DNA from 2 places in the Shewanella oncorhynchi genome. Region 2 is predicted to be linked to the other one. Evidence: predicted binding sites of a transcription regulator. Region 2 holds the regulator's gene; the other holds the start of a gene.
What was found. Region 2 encodes FliA, which starts transcription of late flagellar genes. Its sites were predicted from a motif close to CTAAAGNTNNNNNNNNNNNNGCCGATA; they were not measured.
Positions count from the first base shown of each region.

Region 1 (7,153 bases), 1.9 Mb from region 2:
TGGCCTGCATAAAATCAGAATCCATGTTAGCACCCGCACCGTGGGCCAATAAAATCAAAGTATTAACAGGCTCCCCTTCTAATACATAACTCGGCTTATCCAGGCAACAACTCACTGCGAGACTCCTCGGCAAACATGTCTAACATCCATTCACGAAACGCCACCACTTTACCCAGCTCAGCATGGTTTTGCTGGCAAACTAAGTAGTAAGCATCTTTACTGACTAAGACTTCTTGGAATGGACACACAAGCCGCCCAGCTTTGATATCGGGGCGTGCCAGCACGCTGTAACCCAGAGCAACCCCTTGACCGTGGGCCGCCGCCTGCAATACCAAAGACGAATGACTGAAAATAGGTCCTTGATTCACATTAATATCGGTAATGCCACATTGCCTAAACCACGCCTGCCAATCGTGACGATTCATATCATGTAATAGCGTGTGATACTTTAAATCGCTCGGTTTTGAAAGTGGTTTAGGACCGTTGAGCAACATGGGCGAACACACGGGAATAAGCACTTCGTTTCTGAGCTTATCTGCACGTAGCCCAGGCCAATTACCTAAGCCATAATAAATAGCCACATCCACATCATCGGTTAATGAACTCGCTTCGGTATCAACGGCCTTTATTCGCACATCGATATCGGGATTTTTCTCACTGAATTTAGCCAAGCGTGGCACTAGCCATTGAATCGCAAAACTGGGTGACATACTGACCGTCAGCGAACCAATAGCACTGCGGGCGAGTAATCTGTCGGTAGCATCGGCAAGCTGAATAAAGATATCTTTGATGTCGAGAAAATAGCTCTGCCCTTCTTCGGTTAATAGCAAAGAACGGTTCTTTCGACGAAATAATTTTAATCCGAGGAAATCTTCTAATGCCTTTATTTGATGGCTCACCGCAGCCTGCGTAACAAACAATTCTTCCGCTGCCCGCGTAAAGCTCAAATGCCGCGCGGCTGCCTCAAAAGCTTTAACCGCATTAAGCGGTGGTAATCTTCTCGACATAGTGATCTCAGTCTCGTTTTTTAATTAGTTTTTCTAATCCGTATTGTTACATTTAATCGTTTGTAAAGGCCAGCGTTTTTGGTTAAATTTTGCGCCAATGAAACAGCTTATCAACGAAACACCAATAGCGATGAAACATCCATAGCTATGAAATACCTAAGTTAGACAATCTCAAAGTTGATGATGGGAATGTCTGACAGCGTTAATTTGTCAGCCCGGAGGCGACTATGTTCAATTTAAAATCGGCATTTGCGTTAATATTAGTCTCAGCACTCAGCTTCAATGCCAGTGCAAATGTACTCGTTGACAAAATCGTCATCGACACAAGTGACTTGCAAGCCAATATCACTGCAGATTTAACCGCTGCAATGAATAAAATGCACCAAGAAGTGCTACAAGAAGCCACTCTGTTGATTGCCACAGACGATGTCACGTCTCATCAGCAAGTCGTTAAAGCCGAATAACCTAAACGACACTGAAACTCAGGTCACGATCAGTAAGAGCAAAGAAAAAGCCGCATTAATATGCGGCTTTTTTGTACTTGAATAGCAAATCAATCCCACTGACGATATACGGCAATGGGCAAGTTTTCGCCCGACTTATGGACGATACACTTTCACGTTCGTGTAGCCTTGCTCGATTAAATACAATGCCTGCAATTTACTCATCACCCCACGCTCACAATAGAGCAAATAAGTCTTTTGCTTATCGAGATCGGCAAACTGAGTCGCTAACTTGAAGAATGGGATGCGCTTTATCTCAATACCTTCAATTTGCAGCGGTTTGCTTTCCTCTTCTTCAGGGGCACGAATATCAATGACCACTTGGTTAGTATCGATACTAGCAACCGTTTCTGTCTCAGTAATCCGAGTATCCATTTGTTCTGCGATCTCCCTGATATCGATAGTGACAGATTGGGCGATGATCTGATCGATCAAATCCTCAGAGAACTTTTTCTCTTCCGCTTCAACCTTAGCTAATACCGCTTTTACCGTCGGCTTTTGCGAAATGACGCCGCAATATTCAGGCATTGATTTAGCAAAATCTTCGGTGCCGATTTTACGGCTCTCGTTGATAATGTCTTGCTTATCCATGGCGATTAAGGGACGTAGAATCAATAACTCAGTACAACGGTCGATGACGTTTAAGTTGGTCAGGGTCTGGCTAGACACTTGGCCTAAACTTTCACCGGTAACTAAGGCTTGAATGCCCATACGCTCGGCGATACGCGCCGCGGTACGCATCATCATGCGTTTCAATACAACGCCCATTTGTCCGTTATCGATACGCTCTAAAATCTCAGCAACCACAGGCTCAAAAGGCACGGAGATAAACTTCACTTTGTGGGATTCACCGTAGGTTTTCCACAAATGGTAAGCCACTTGTTTAACACCAATTTCGTGCTGTGCGCCGCCCAGATTGAAGAAACAGTAGTGGGTACGAGCGCCTTTTTTGATAAATTGATAGCTAGAGACGCCAGAGTCAAAACCACCCGAAATCAAGGACAATACATCTTCCTGTGTTGCCATCGGAAAACCGCCTAGACCTTCAATACGCTTAGTCACCATATAAAGATTATCACGCTCAATCTCTAAATTAACGGTAATGTCCGGATTCTTTAAACGCACGCCCAGCGCATCAGTAAACTGGTTTAAGCCACCACCGACATAACGCTCAACTTCAATAGAATTAAAATCATGATCGCCAGTACGCTTTACTCGCACGCAGAAGGTTTTACCCGCGAGTTGGTCACGGTAAACAGGCAAGACTTGCTGATAAATATCATCAACAGATTCAAAGCTGTACTCATCCACTTGCACTACGTGTGCAATGCCAGGAATACACGCCAGACGCTCACCGAAAGCTTGGGCCAATTCAGGCTTATCCTTTGGTACCATCACCATAATGCGGTCCCATTGACGCTGCACTTTTGCATCTTCGTCAACTTTTTTAAGCACATTACGGATGTTAGTTTCGAGCATTTTGGTGAAGCGCATGCGTACAGGCTTGCTCTTCATCATGATTTCTGGATACAGCTTTACAATAAACTTCATGGGATTTCCGCGGGCAATTTTAAAACAGCAAAATTGGTTAAAAGAATAATCGGGGGATTATATACCCAAGCAACCTAAAAAGGCGAGTTTCAGCGCACATAGCCAACAGCGACACAGGCCACATTTATGGCGTATTCATTGCGTATTAATGACTCAATCACGGCAGCTAATTAGGCTGAAATAATGTCACTAAAGCCTATTCGAATGGTGTGAATTGCCCTGCTTAAAATAAGTGATTTGAGATGAATTATTAACAATAAGTCGTTGAGGGATGGTCAAGGAAACTTAGGGATTACACACTCAATGTGATTAACGTAAAGCCCAAATGGATTTAAATAAACCACAGTGATTTGATGCATAACACGTTAACTAAAAGGGAAAAGTCCACATTAGCTCAATAAAAAAGCCGCAAGATTATTGCGGCTTTAGATTGGGAGAGTATCTAAACACTTAAGGCGAATTACCGATCTGAATTTCTTCAGACTCCTTAGCTTTACCTTGCTCAATAGCAATTTCAACCCTGCGGTTACGGGCACGATTTTCCGGAGAATCGTTAGGCACAATCGGATTGTTAGACGCCATACCAACCACTTTCATTCGATTAGAATCAAAGCCGCTGACCTGTACTAACTCATGGGCCACTGCCACGGCACGTTTGCTGGATAAATCCCAATTAGAACTATAGAGCTCATCGCTTATTTGCATATCATCCGTGTAACCTGACACTGTGATGACACCTGGCACATCTTTTAACAATTCGCCAACTGAGCGCACCACAGGTTTAAATCGAGGCTGCAGGAAACCTGAGCCAGAAGCAAATGACCCCTTCTCACGTATACGAATAATAATCTGCTGACCTAATGACTCAATTTCAATCGCTCCATCGGTGATCTCTTTATTGAGCTCCTGCGCCATCTTCTTCACTTGCTGATTGATCTTTTCTTGCGCCGCTGCCGCTTCCGCTTTAACCGCATCGGCCACTTCTTGCGCCGTTGCACTCGCTTCGCCACCCCGCTGAGAACCATTTTGCTGCTGCACACCGCCCGCACTATCGTCTTCACCCGCTTGGAAATCCAATACAGGTTCCGTCATTTCATTCGTTTGCTGGTTAATGATTTCAATCGGAGTCGGATCGGGGCGACCTGGTCTAAATTCTAAGGCAATGACAGAAGTCCCTTTCGGGATATCTTTAACTTCCACCTTATTTTGCACACCAAAGGCATACTTCATTGAGCCCGCGATCTGCTTAAACTTCATCACGTCCATTTCAGAAAATGACAATAACAATACGAAGAAACACATTAACAGCGACATCAAGTCGGCAAATGTTGCCAACCAGAGCGGTGCTCCGGGCGGTGGACAATTGCACTTAGCCATGGGCTACTCTCCGTCCGTTGTATCGATTTTACGATTTTTTTCAGCAAGATAGTTTTTCAAAAAGCCTTCAATCACCCGCGGGTTTTGTCCATCTTGAATCGCCAATACCGCATCCATAATAAGGTTACGATTGAGCATTTCCTCCCCCATTCTAAGCGTTAGCTTATCCGCGATAGGAAGACAAACCATGTTAGCGACCATAGCGCCGTATAATGTGGTTAACAACGCAACCGCCATCGAAGGACCAATAGATTTAGGATCCGCCATATTTGATAGCATGGCCACGAGACCAACGAGTGTACCTATCATCCCCATCGCTGGCCCAACATCGCCAAAGGCTCTAAATATGCCAATCCCCGTACGATGACGTTCTTCCGTTAGAGCGATATCCTTCTCTAGAGCTGCACGCACTACTTCACCATCATGACCATCGACCAACATATCGACAGCCTTTTGCATAAAAGTATTGCTAATTTGCGCCTCTTCTAATGCCAAAAAACCCCCTTTACGGGCAGCATCCGCCATAGTCACTGACTGTTCAATCAAGTCTTCTGGTTTATCAATCTTAAATACAAAAGCTTTCAAAGCAATTTTAACGGCGCTTAAAAACTGTTTAAGAGTGAACTTCATCATTACCACGAAGAAGGACCCACCGAACACAATCAGGATCGAGGGCACATCAACGAAAATCATCAAGCCGCCACTGGTCACCATAGCGCCGAGAATAAAACCAAAGGCTCCCACAATTCCGATTATTGTTGCTAAATCCACAACGGCTCCTCAATTTTCGTAATAAACGACATAATACTTACTCTGGGTAAGCAAGAACACTCAGTTATTCTACCGAATAAGATAATCCCACCGACACACATACGAGCCTTGTTTATCCAGTTAAAAATTACCATACAAATGATGATACTATTGTCAGTTATCGGACACACACTAAGCAAGTTTAGCGACAATTTATATTTTCTGGAAAAATTTCAGTAACAAAGCGTGCTATTGAGCAAATATCTTTAGTCTGAATTTGACCCTTACGCCGCCCTGATATACCTTGTGTCCGCTAAATCAAAGGAAACCTGAACGTGGCGAAGAAACCCGAAAATCTTAGTTTTGAAGAATCCCTTGGCGAACTTGAACGCATCGTTGCCTATCTAGAACAAGGCGATATCTCCCTCGATGACGCGTTAAAACAATTTGAACGTGGCATTAATCTCGTTCGAAATAGCCAAGCAAAACTCGAACAAGCCCAACAAAAAGTGGCCATTTTACTGAAACAAGACGAAAATGCGCCCCTATCCCCCTATGCCGTTGAGGGCGAATAAGCGTGTTAGTCAGTACCATTCAAGAATATCAACAACGAGTTGATGATCAATTAAAACAGCGTTTTAGTACGCTTGAAGATACAGCTCCCCAATTAAAAGCCGCTATGACTTACGGTGCCTTATTGGGAGGGAAGCGCATTCGACCGTTCCTCGTATACAGTGTAGGACGCATGTTTGGGGTCGAACTCGAAAAGTTAGATGCTTGCGCCGCAGCCATTGAATGTATCCATGCTTATTCATTAATCCACGACGATTTACCCGCCATGGACGATGACGAGCTCCGCCGTGGCCAGCCGACCGTGCATATTGCCTTTGATGAAGCGACGGCCATTTTAGCGGGGGATGCTCTGCAAACCTTAGCCTTTGAAATTGTCACCGAAGCCGTAGCAGGGGTCAGCAGCGAACAACATATTGCTATGGTAAGAGTATTAGCCAAAGCCTCAGGTTATCGTGGTATGTGTGGAGGCCAAGCGATAGACTTAGCCTCGACCGATAAACATATTGATCTTAAAGCATTAACTCAGCTACATAATATGAAAACCGGCGCCCTTATCAGCTGCGCCGTTGAGTTAGCTTTGATCGCCGCAAACGCGCCAAAAGATCAGTATGCTGCTATGATGGATTTTGCTCGTGCGGTCGGACTCGCCTTCCAAGTACAAGACGATATCCTTGACATCGTAGCCACCACCGAAGAGCTAGGTAAACCGCAAGGCTCTGATACTGAATCGAATAAGAGTACGTTTCCACAACTACTTGGACTACAAGGTGCACAAGACACCGCCAAACAACTGATCCAAGAGGCACTATCAGCGCTGGCTAAATTGCCATACAATAGCCAGTTAATTGCAGACTTCGCCCGCTATATCATTGAGCGAAGAATATAATAAGAGTCGAAGTATCTCGCTATGAGTTTGGACATTTCTCAGTTTCCCGTGTTGGCGCAGGCCAACACCCCCAATGAGCTCCGCCAGCTTCCTCAGGCACTTTTACCACAAGTAGCCGATGAACTGCGCGAGTTCCTTCTTAAGTCTGTTGGCATGTCCAGCGGACATTTTGCCTCTGGGCTCGGCACAGTAGAACTCACTGTGGCACTGCACTATGTCTACAATACCCCCTTTGATCGACTGATCTGGGACGTAGGCCATCAAGCCTACCCCCATAAAATTCTCACGGGTCGACGTGACAAGATGCACACCATTCGGCAAAAAGATGGCTTACATCCTTTCCCATGGCGTGAAGAAAGTGAATACGACACTTTCAGTGTTGGCCATTCTGGCACGTCGATTAGCGCCGCGCTGGCGATGGCGATAGCTGCAGAAAAAGAGCAAGCAGGTCGTAAAGTGGTCGCTGTCATCGGCGATGGCGCTATGACCGGCGGCATGGTGTTTGA
Region 1 is NZ_CP132914.1:3,482,743-3,489,895, forward strand. Features, by position in the region: gene RA178_RS15615 (alpha/beta family hydrolase) at 1-115, opposite strand, end outside; gene RA178_RS15620 (transcriptional regulator GcvA) at 96-1,007, opposite strand; gene RA178_RS15625 (hypothetical protein) at 1,235-1,471, shown strand; gene thiI (tRNA uracil 4-sulfurtransferase ThiI) at 1,607-3,061, opposite strand; gene RA178_RS15635 (flagellar motor protein MotB) at 3,512-4,438, opposite strand; gene pomA (flagellar motor protein PomA) at 4,442-5,209, opposite strand; gene xseB (exodeoxyribonuclease VII small subunit) at 5,524-5,763, shown strand; gene ispA ((2E,6E)-farnesyl diphosphate synthase) at 5,766-6,647, shown strand; gene dxs (1-deoxy-D-xylulose-5-phosphate synthase) at 6,669-7,153, shown strand, end outside.
Region 1: the regulator FliA is predicted to act here: its motif matches at 5,368-5,394, upstream of pomA (flagellar motor protein PomA).

Region 2 (7,153 bases):
CAGATGCAACGTGAACTAGCACAAAGGCGTATGATGGCTGAAGTGCCAAATGCCGATGTGATTGTCGTTAACCCTGAGCATTTTGCTGTTGCGATTAAATACGATGTGCAGCGCTCTGCGGCTCCCTTTGTGATAGCGAAAGGTGTTGATGATGTGGCTTTTAAAATACGTGAGATTGCCCGCGCGCACAATATTGCGATTGTCTCGGCCCCACCACTTGCAAGGGCTATTTATCATACGACTAAGTTAGACCAGCAGATCCCTGAAGGTTTGTTTACTGCTGTCGCACAGATTTTGGCTTATGTATTCCAGCTGCGCCAATATCAAAAAGGACGCGGTCGTAAACCTATTCCTGTCCCACTCAATCAACCTATACCAGATGAATTGAAATATTGAACCACTAGTCTCAGATGGTAGTCATTGGTAAAGCTGATGATGTCGAGTTCATTTGTTTTTTATGGTTAATTTTATGTATATCAATCAGTCACAGTGCATATTTTTCCTTCATTAATGGCTTTAATCTTGTTGGCGCGTTTTTTGCTTTATGCTATTACACGTCAAAGTTTAGGTTATAGCGAATGGATGTTAAAGCGACTCTTGGTCAAGTAAAACAAATTAGGCTCAGCACTTTTAAAGGCATTGGCACGCCGGTGGTTGTGCTTGCTGCATTGGCCATGATTGTTTTACCTATCCCTCCATTTCTATTAGACATACTCTTTTCATTCAACATTGCGTTAGCTCTCATCGTATTACTGGTGGCTATTTATACTGATAGACCCTTAGATTTTGCTGCCTTCCCAACTGTGTTACTGGTGGCGACGTTATTACGTCTTGCGCTCAACGTTGCCTCTACTCGTGTGGTTTTACTTGAGGGTCATAATGGCGGTGATGCCGCGGGTAAGGTGATTGAAGCCTTCGGTTCTGTGGTGATCGGTGGTAACTATGCCGTTGGTCTAGTGGTATTTATCATTTTGATTATCATCAACTTTGCGGTGGTGACTAAAGGTGCAGGTCGTATCGCAGAAGTTAGCGCCCGTTTTACCTTGGATGCTATGCCTGGTAAGCAAATGGCAATCGATGCCGATTTAAATGCCGGAACCTTAAACCAAGACCAAGCGAGATTACGCCGTGCTGAAGTGACCCGTGAAGCCGATTTCTATGGTGCGATGGACGGTGCGTCCAAATTCGTTAAAGGGGATGCGATTGCCGGTATCATGATCTTAGTGATCAACATCGTAGGTGGTTTCATCATAGGGATTGTGCAGCATGGCTTAAGTTTCTCTGAAGCGGTTGAAATTTATACCTTACTGACTATCGGTGATGGTTTAGTGGCGCAGATCCCTGGTCTATTATTGTCAATTGCCGCGGCCTTGATGGTGACTCGTCAAAACGAGTCGGGTGATATGGGCCAAATGATGATGAGTCAGATGTTTGACAGTCATAAGTCATTGGGTATCGCCGCCGGAGTCCTGTTTGTAATGGGTATTGTTCCTGGTATGCCGCACATGGCGTTTTTAAGCTTTGCCTTTATGACTGCTGGTGCAGCTTATTTTGTTTATAAACGAAATGAAAACAAACGTCTTAAAGCGCTAGAACAAGTGAAATCGGGTCCAATAGAAAGACAAGATAAAGAGCCTAAAGAGCTAGGTTGGGACGATGTACATCATGTTGATACTATTGGTCTTGAGGTTGGATATCGTTTGATCCCTCTGGTAGACAAGGGCCAAGGTGGCGAGTTACTAAGCCGCATTAAAGGCGTGCGTAAAAAGTTGTCTCAGGAACTAGGCTTCTTAGTGCCCGCGGTGCATATTCGCGATAACTTAGATTTATCGCCTAATGCGTATCGCATTTCATTAATGGGCGTCGTCGTCGGAGAGGCAGATATTCGTCATGATTGCGAATTGGCGATCAACCCTGGTCAAGTCTATGGCAAACTCGATGGTATCGAAACGCGCGATCCCGCTTTTGGCCTGGAAGCGGTATGGATCGCTCCTGAGTTACGTGAGCACGCACAAACATTAGGTTATACCGTCGTCGATGCCGCCACTGTTGTTGCAACTCATATTAGTCAATTACTCACAAATAATGCCGCTAAGTTGTTAGGCTACGAAGAAGTGCAACAACTGATGGATATGCTTGCGAAACACTCACCTAAGCTGGTTGATGGCTTTATTCCAGATATCATGCCACTAGGACATGTCGTAAAAGTGATGCAGAACCTATTAAATGAAGGGGTTTCAGTTAGAGACTTGCGTACTATAGTGCAAACTTTGTTAGAATATGGCACTAAGAGCAATGACACTGAAGTCTTGACTGCCGCTGTACGTATCGCTTTGAAACGTATGATAGTTCAGGAAATCTCAGGCCCAGAGCTCGAAATCCCCGTCATTACTTTGGCGCCAGAGTTGGAACAGATGTTGCATCAGTCAATGCAAGCAACCGGTGGCGATGGTCCTAATATTGAACCCGGTCTTGCAGAACGCATGCAGCAGTCCCTTGCCGATGCGGCTCAAAAGCAAGAAATGGTCGGACAACCCGCCATATTGTTGACGTCAGGTATGTTACGCGCGACGCTGTCACGCTTTGTTAAACATACTATTCCTAATCTCAGAGTCATTTCATATCAAGAAATACCTGATGAGAAGCAAATACGTATCGTATCTGCAGTCGGCCAGTAGAGGACGCATAAGTGAAGATTAAACGATTTTTTGCCAAAGACATGCGCGCCGCACTGGCCCAAGTGAAAGAAACACTCGGCTCAGATGCCGTCATTATGTCAAATAAAAAAGTGAACGGTGGCATCGAAATTGTCGCTGCCGTTGACTATGACGAACCTAAATCGAAAACTGCAGCCACTGCGCCAGCACCGACCTTTATGGACGTGAGCGACGATCTCGTGTCCCTAGGTGCTAAGCAGCCAGTCCGTGTAGAAACTCGCGCTAAGCCAGCCGCACCAGCAGACTCATTACAAGCCTTACTTGAGAAGCAGCAAAGCCGTTTGAATCAACAAATGTCACATCAGCAAGTTGATGCCGAGTTACCAGCATGGGCTAAGGGCTTACAAGCCCCTACTGCTGTGAAACCAGAACGTCGTGAAGCACCTTCCTCGTTTGATAAAAAGCCACAAACATCACAGAAACAAAGTGCTGATATTGAGGCTATGCGGGATGAATTAGCATCACTGCGTAATTTACTGACACATCAAGTATCCTCCTTGATGACGGAACATAAAAAACGCATCGATCCCGTCGGTGCTATGCTCGAAGCCAAATTGCTTGAGGCTGAATTCTCCCCTGCGGTTGCGAATAAATTAGCCGCGCTGAGCCAGCATTATACGCCAGCTGAATTAGTCAGAGCATTACCACAAAGTCTTGCGAATATGCTTGATAATCAGGGCGATGACATTGTTAAGCAGGGCGGAGTGGTTGCATTAGTTGGTCCTACTGGGGTTGGTAAAACAACGTCATTAGCTAAACTTGCTGCCCGTTTTGCGGCACATCATGGTGCTGAACATGTTGCTTTAATTACCACAGATCATTATCGCATCGGAGCCTATGAGCAATTAGCAACTTATGGCAAAATAATGGGCTGCCCAGTAAAGCAAGCTCATGATCTAAATGAATTAGAGCAAATTCTCTATCAGTTTAGGAATCGCAAGCTAGTATTGATAGATACGGCTGGCATGGGACAGCGAGATATGCGCCTTTACCAGCAACTTGATAATTTAACTGCAAATAGCAGGATACCTATCCGCAGTTATCTGGTACTGTCTGCGACAGGGCAGCGCCGTGTGCTGCAAGATGCAGTCAATCATTTTAAACGCATTCCCCTATCTGGTGTCGTTCTCACAAAACTCGATGAATCTGTGTCGTTAGCAGGGGCATTAAGTGTGTTGATCCAAAACGGATTACCATTAAGTTATATTACTGATGGACAAAGAGTTCCTGAAGATATGAAAGTTGCGGATACCCTAGATTTAGCCCAGCAGGCACTCGCAGCGTTAGATAGTACAGAACAACAATCATTACAAGACACAGCGTGGTCAGATAATATGGCCTGTGCATTTGAGTAGATTTATGACCCTGGATCAAGCAAGTGGTTTACGTATGATGAATCAACCCTATAACGAAAAAGTGAAAGTAATCGCGGTCACTGGTGGCAAAGGAGGCGTGGGTAAAACCAGCGTTTCTATTAATACTGCTGTGGCATTAGCCGAAAAAGGCAAGCGTGTCTTGGTACTTGACGCTGACCTTGGCTTAGCAAACGTCGACGTCATGCTGGGTATTCGTGCCGAGCGTAACCTCTCTCATGTTCTCTCTGGTGATGCAGAGCTTGACGATATTATCGTTCGTGGTCCTAAGGGGATAGGCATAGTACCAGCCACCTCAGGAACACAGGGGATGGTGGAATTAAGCCCTGCGCAACATGCTGGATTAATCCGTGCATTTAGTGAGATGCGGACTCAGTTTGATATTCTAGTCGTAGATACTGCTGCTGGGATCTCAGATATGGTGCTCAGTTTCTCACGTGCTTCGCAGGATGTGCTAGTCGTTGTTTGTGATGAACCCACTTCGATTACCGATGCCTACGCCCTGATTAAAATTCTCAGCCGTGAGCATGGCGTGTTCCGTTTTAAAATAGTTGCCAATATGGTGCGTAGTTTACGCGAAGGTATGGAATTATTTGCTAAACTCAGTAAAGTGACCGACAGATTTTTAGATGTTGCACTTGAATTAGTCGCCACGATTCCATTTGACGAAAACTTACGTAAATCAGTTCGTAAACAAAAATTGGTGGTTGAAGCTTATCCTAAATCACCAGCGGCGATTGCGTATCAAGGATTGGCAAATAAAATTTTGAGCTGGCCTGTGCCGCAGCAACCTGGTGGGCATTTGGAGTTTTTCGTTGAGCGTTTAGTACAACGACCAGATTTTCAAGAGGAAAAAACGAGTGAATAAAGCCGCTGCGTATACTTGTTTAGACAATAAATCGTCGATCGTTGAACAGTATGCTCCGTTGGTTAAAAGAATTGCGCATCATTTACTCGCCAGACTACCTGCATCTGTGCAGTTAGATGATTTACTCCAAGCTGGGATGATGGGGTTACTAGAAGCATCATCCAAGTTTGATGGTGGCAAGGGTGCGAAATTTGAAACCTTCGCCGGCATACGCATACGTGGAGCCATGTTAGATGAAATTCGTCGTGGCGACTGGGTCCCTCGTTCCGTTCATCGTAACAATCGTAAGGTTGCACACGCTATTGATGAGTTAGAGCAAGAACTGGGCCGTGATGCACGCGACACAGAAATTGCAGAAAAACTTGATATGACGCTCGATGAGTACCATCATATTCTTAACGATGTTTCTGTCGGAAAAATCATAGGGATAGAAGATTTAGGCGTATCTCAGGATATACTTACAGTGAGTGATCGGTCCGATGATGATTCATTTGAAGCATTAGCTGAGAACCAATTTCATTCTGCTCTGGTTGAGGCAATTAAATTATTGCCTGAAAGAGATGCATTAGTGTTATCCCTGTACTACGATGAAGCATTGAATTTAAAAGAGATTGGCGCCATTCTTGAAGTCAGTGAATCGCGGGTTAGCCAGATATTAAGTCAGGCAATGTTGCGATTGAAAGCTAAACTCAAGCACTGGACATAAGTATAATTATTAATCGAGCACAGAATGTCAGCTCACCGGAGGAAACCTTGGACAAGAATATGAAGATTCTCATTGTTGACGATTTTTCGACAATGAGGCGTATCATCAAGAACTTGTTGCGAGACTTGGGGTTTAATAACACCCAAGAAGCAGACGATGGCTCAACAGCCCTGCCGATGTTGCAAAAGGGGGATTTTGATTTTGTTGTTACAGATTGGAATATGCCTGGTATGCAAGGAATCGATCTGTTAAAAGCAATTCGCGCTGATGATTCGCTAAAGCATTTACCCGTATTAATGGTAACTGCTGAAGCAAAACGTGAACAGATTATTGCTGCCGCTCAAGCGGGAGTGAATGGTTATGTGGTTAAGCCTTTTACCGCTGCAACGCTGAAAGAGAAGTTAGATAAAATATTCGAACGACTCGCTTGAGCAAGGATGAGCTATGAAGTCACAAACATCAGGGCTCATCACGCTCGAGCAAGCTCAGCATTTAGTTGAATTATTAAGTGCAGGTGAGCAAAGTCAGGCAGATGATTTATTTCGGGAGCTTGCTGCTCCACTGCAACGAGAATTATTCGAAGAAGTAGGTAAATTAACTCGGCAACTTCATAGTGCGCTGATGGATTTTCAAGTTGATAATCGTCTTGCTGAATTAGCCAATACAGAGATCCCCGATGCCAAGCAACGTTTAAATTACGTTATTGACATGACCGAACAAGCTGCAAATAAAACCATGGATGCGGTTGAAGAATGTTTACCTTTGGCTAATGCCGTGACCGTAAATATTCAAAATGTCATGCCATCTTGGGACAGATTAATGCGACGCGAGATAGCGCTGACTGAATTTAAGGGCCTTTGTCACGATGTACAAGACCTTATGTCTCGTAGTGCAAATGACTCGACTCGATTACGTGAATTGCTTAATCAAATTTTGATGGCGCAAGATTTTCAAGACTTAACAGGACAAATAATACGTCGTGTTATTGATCTAGTAATGGAAGTAGAAAGTAATCTGGTTTCTATGCTGACGGTATTTGGTGAGCAACCTATGATTGAAAGTCAGATTGCTCAGAAAAATAATATTGAAGCAGAAGGCCCGATAATGAATGCCGAGCTTCGTCAAGATGTGGTAACGGGTCAAGACGAAGTGGATGATCTTCTATCGAGTCTGGGTTTCTAACTGGGAGTCAATTTGATGGCCTTTGATGTAGATGAAGAGATACTCCAGGACTTTTTAATCGAAGCCGGTGAAATTTTAGAGCTTCTGCAAGAGCAACTCGTTGCGCTTGAAAATAATCCTGATGATACTAACTTGCTGAACGCCATTTTCCGAGGTTTTCATACCGTTAAAGGTGGTGCTGGCTTTCTTAGCTTAACTCCCATGGTTGATGTTTGTCATGAGGCTGAGAATACCTTCGATTTATTGCGGACAGGCAAGCGTAGCGTTAACGCAGAGTTGATGGATATTATTTTGCAGGCTGTTGATG
Region 2 is NZ_CP132914.1:1,624,191-1,631,343, forward strand. Features, by position in the region: gene flhB (flagellar biosynthesis protein FlhB) at 1-396, shown strand, start outside; gene flhA (flagellar biosynthesis protein FlhA) at 579-2,678, shown strand; gene flhF (flagellar biosynthesis GTPase FlhF) at 2,690-4,072, shown strand; gene RA178_RS07415 (MinD/ParA family protein) at 4,077-4,958, shown strand; gene RA178_RS07420 (RNA polymerase sigma factor FliA) at 4,951-5,664, shown strand; gene cheY (chemotaxis response regulator CheY) at 5,712-6,095, shown strand; gene RA178_RS07430 (protein phosphatase CheZ) at 6,109-6,846, shown strand; gene RA178_RS07435 (chemotaxis protein CheA) at 6,862-7,153, shown strand, end outside.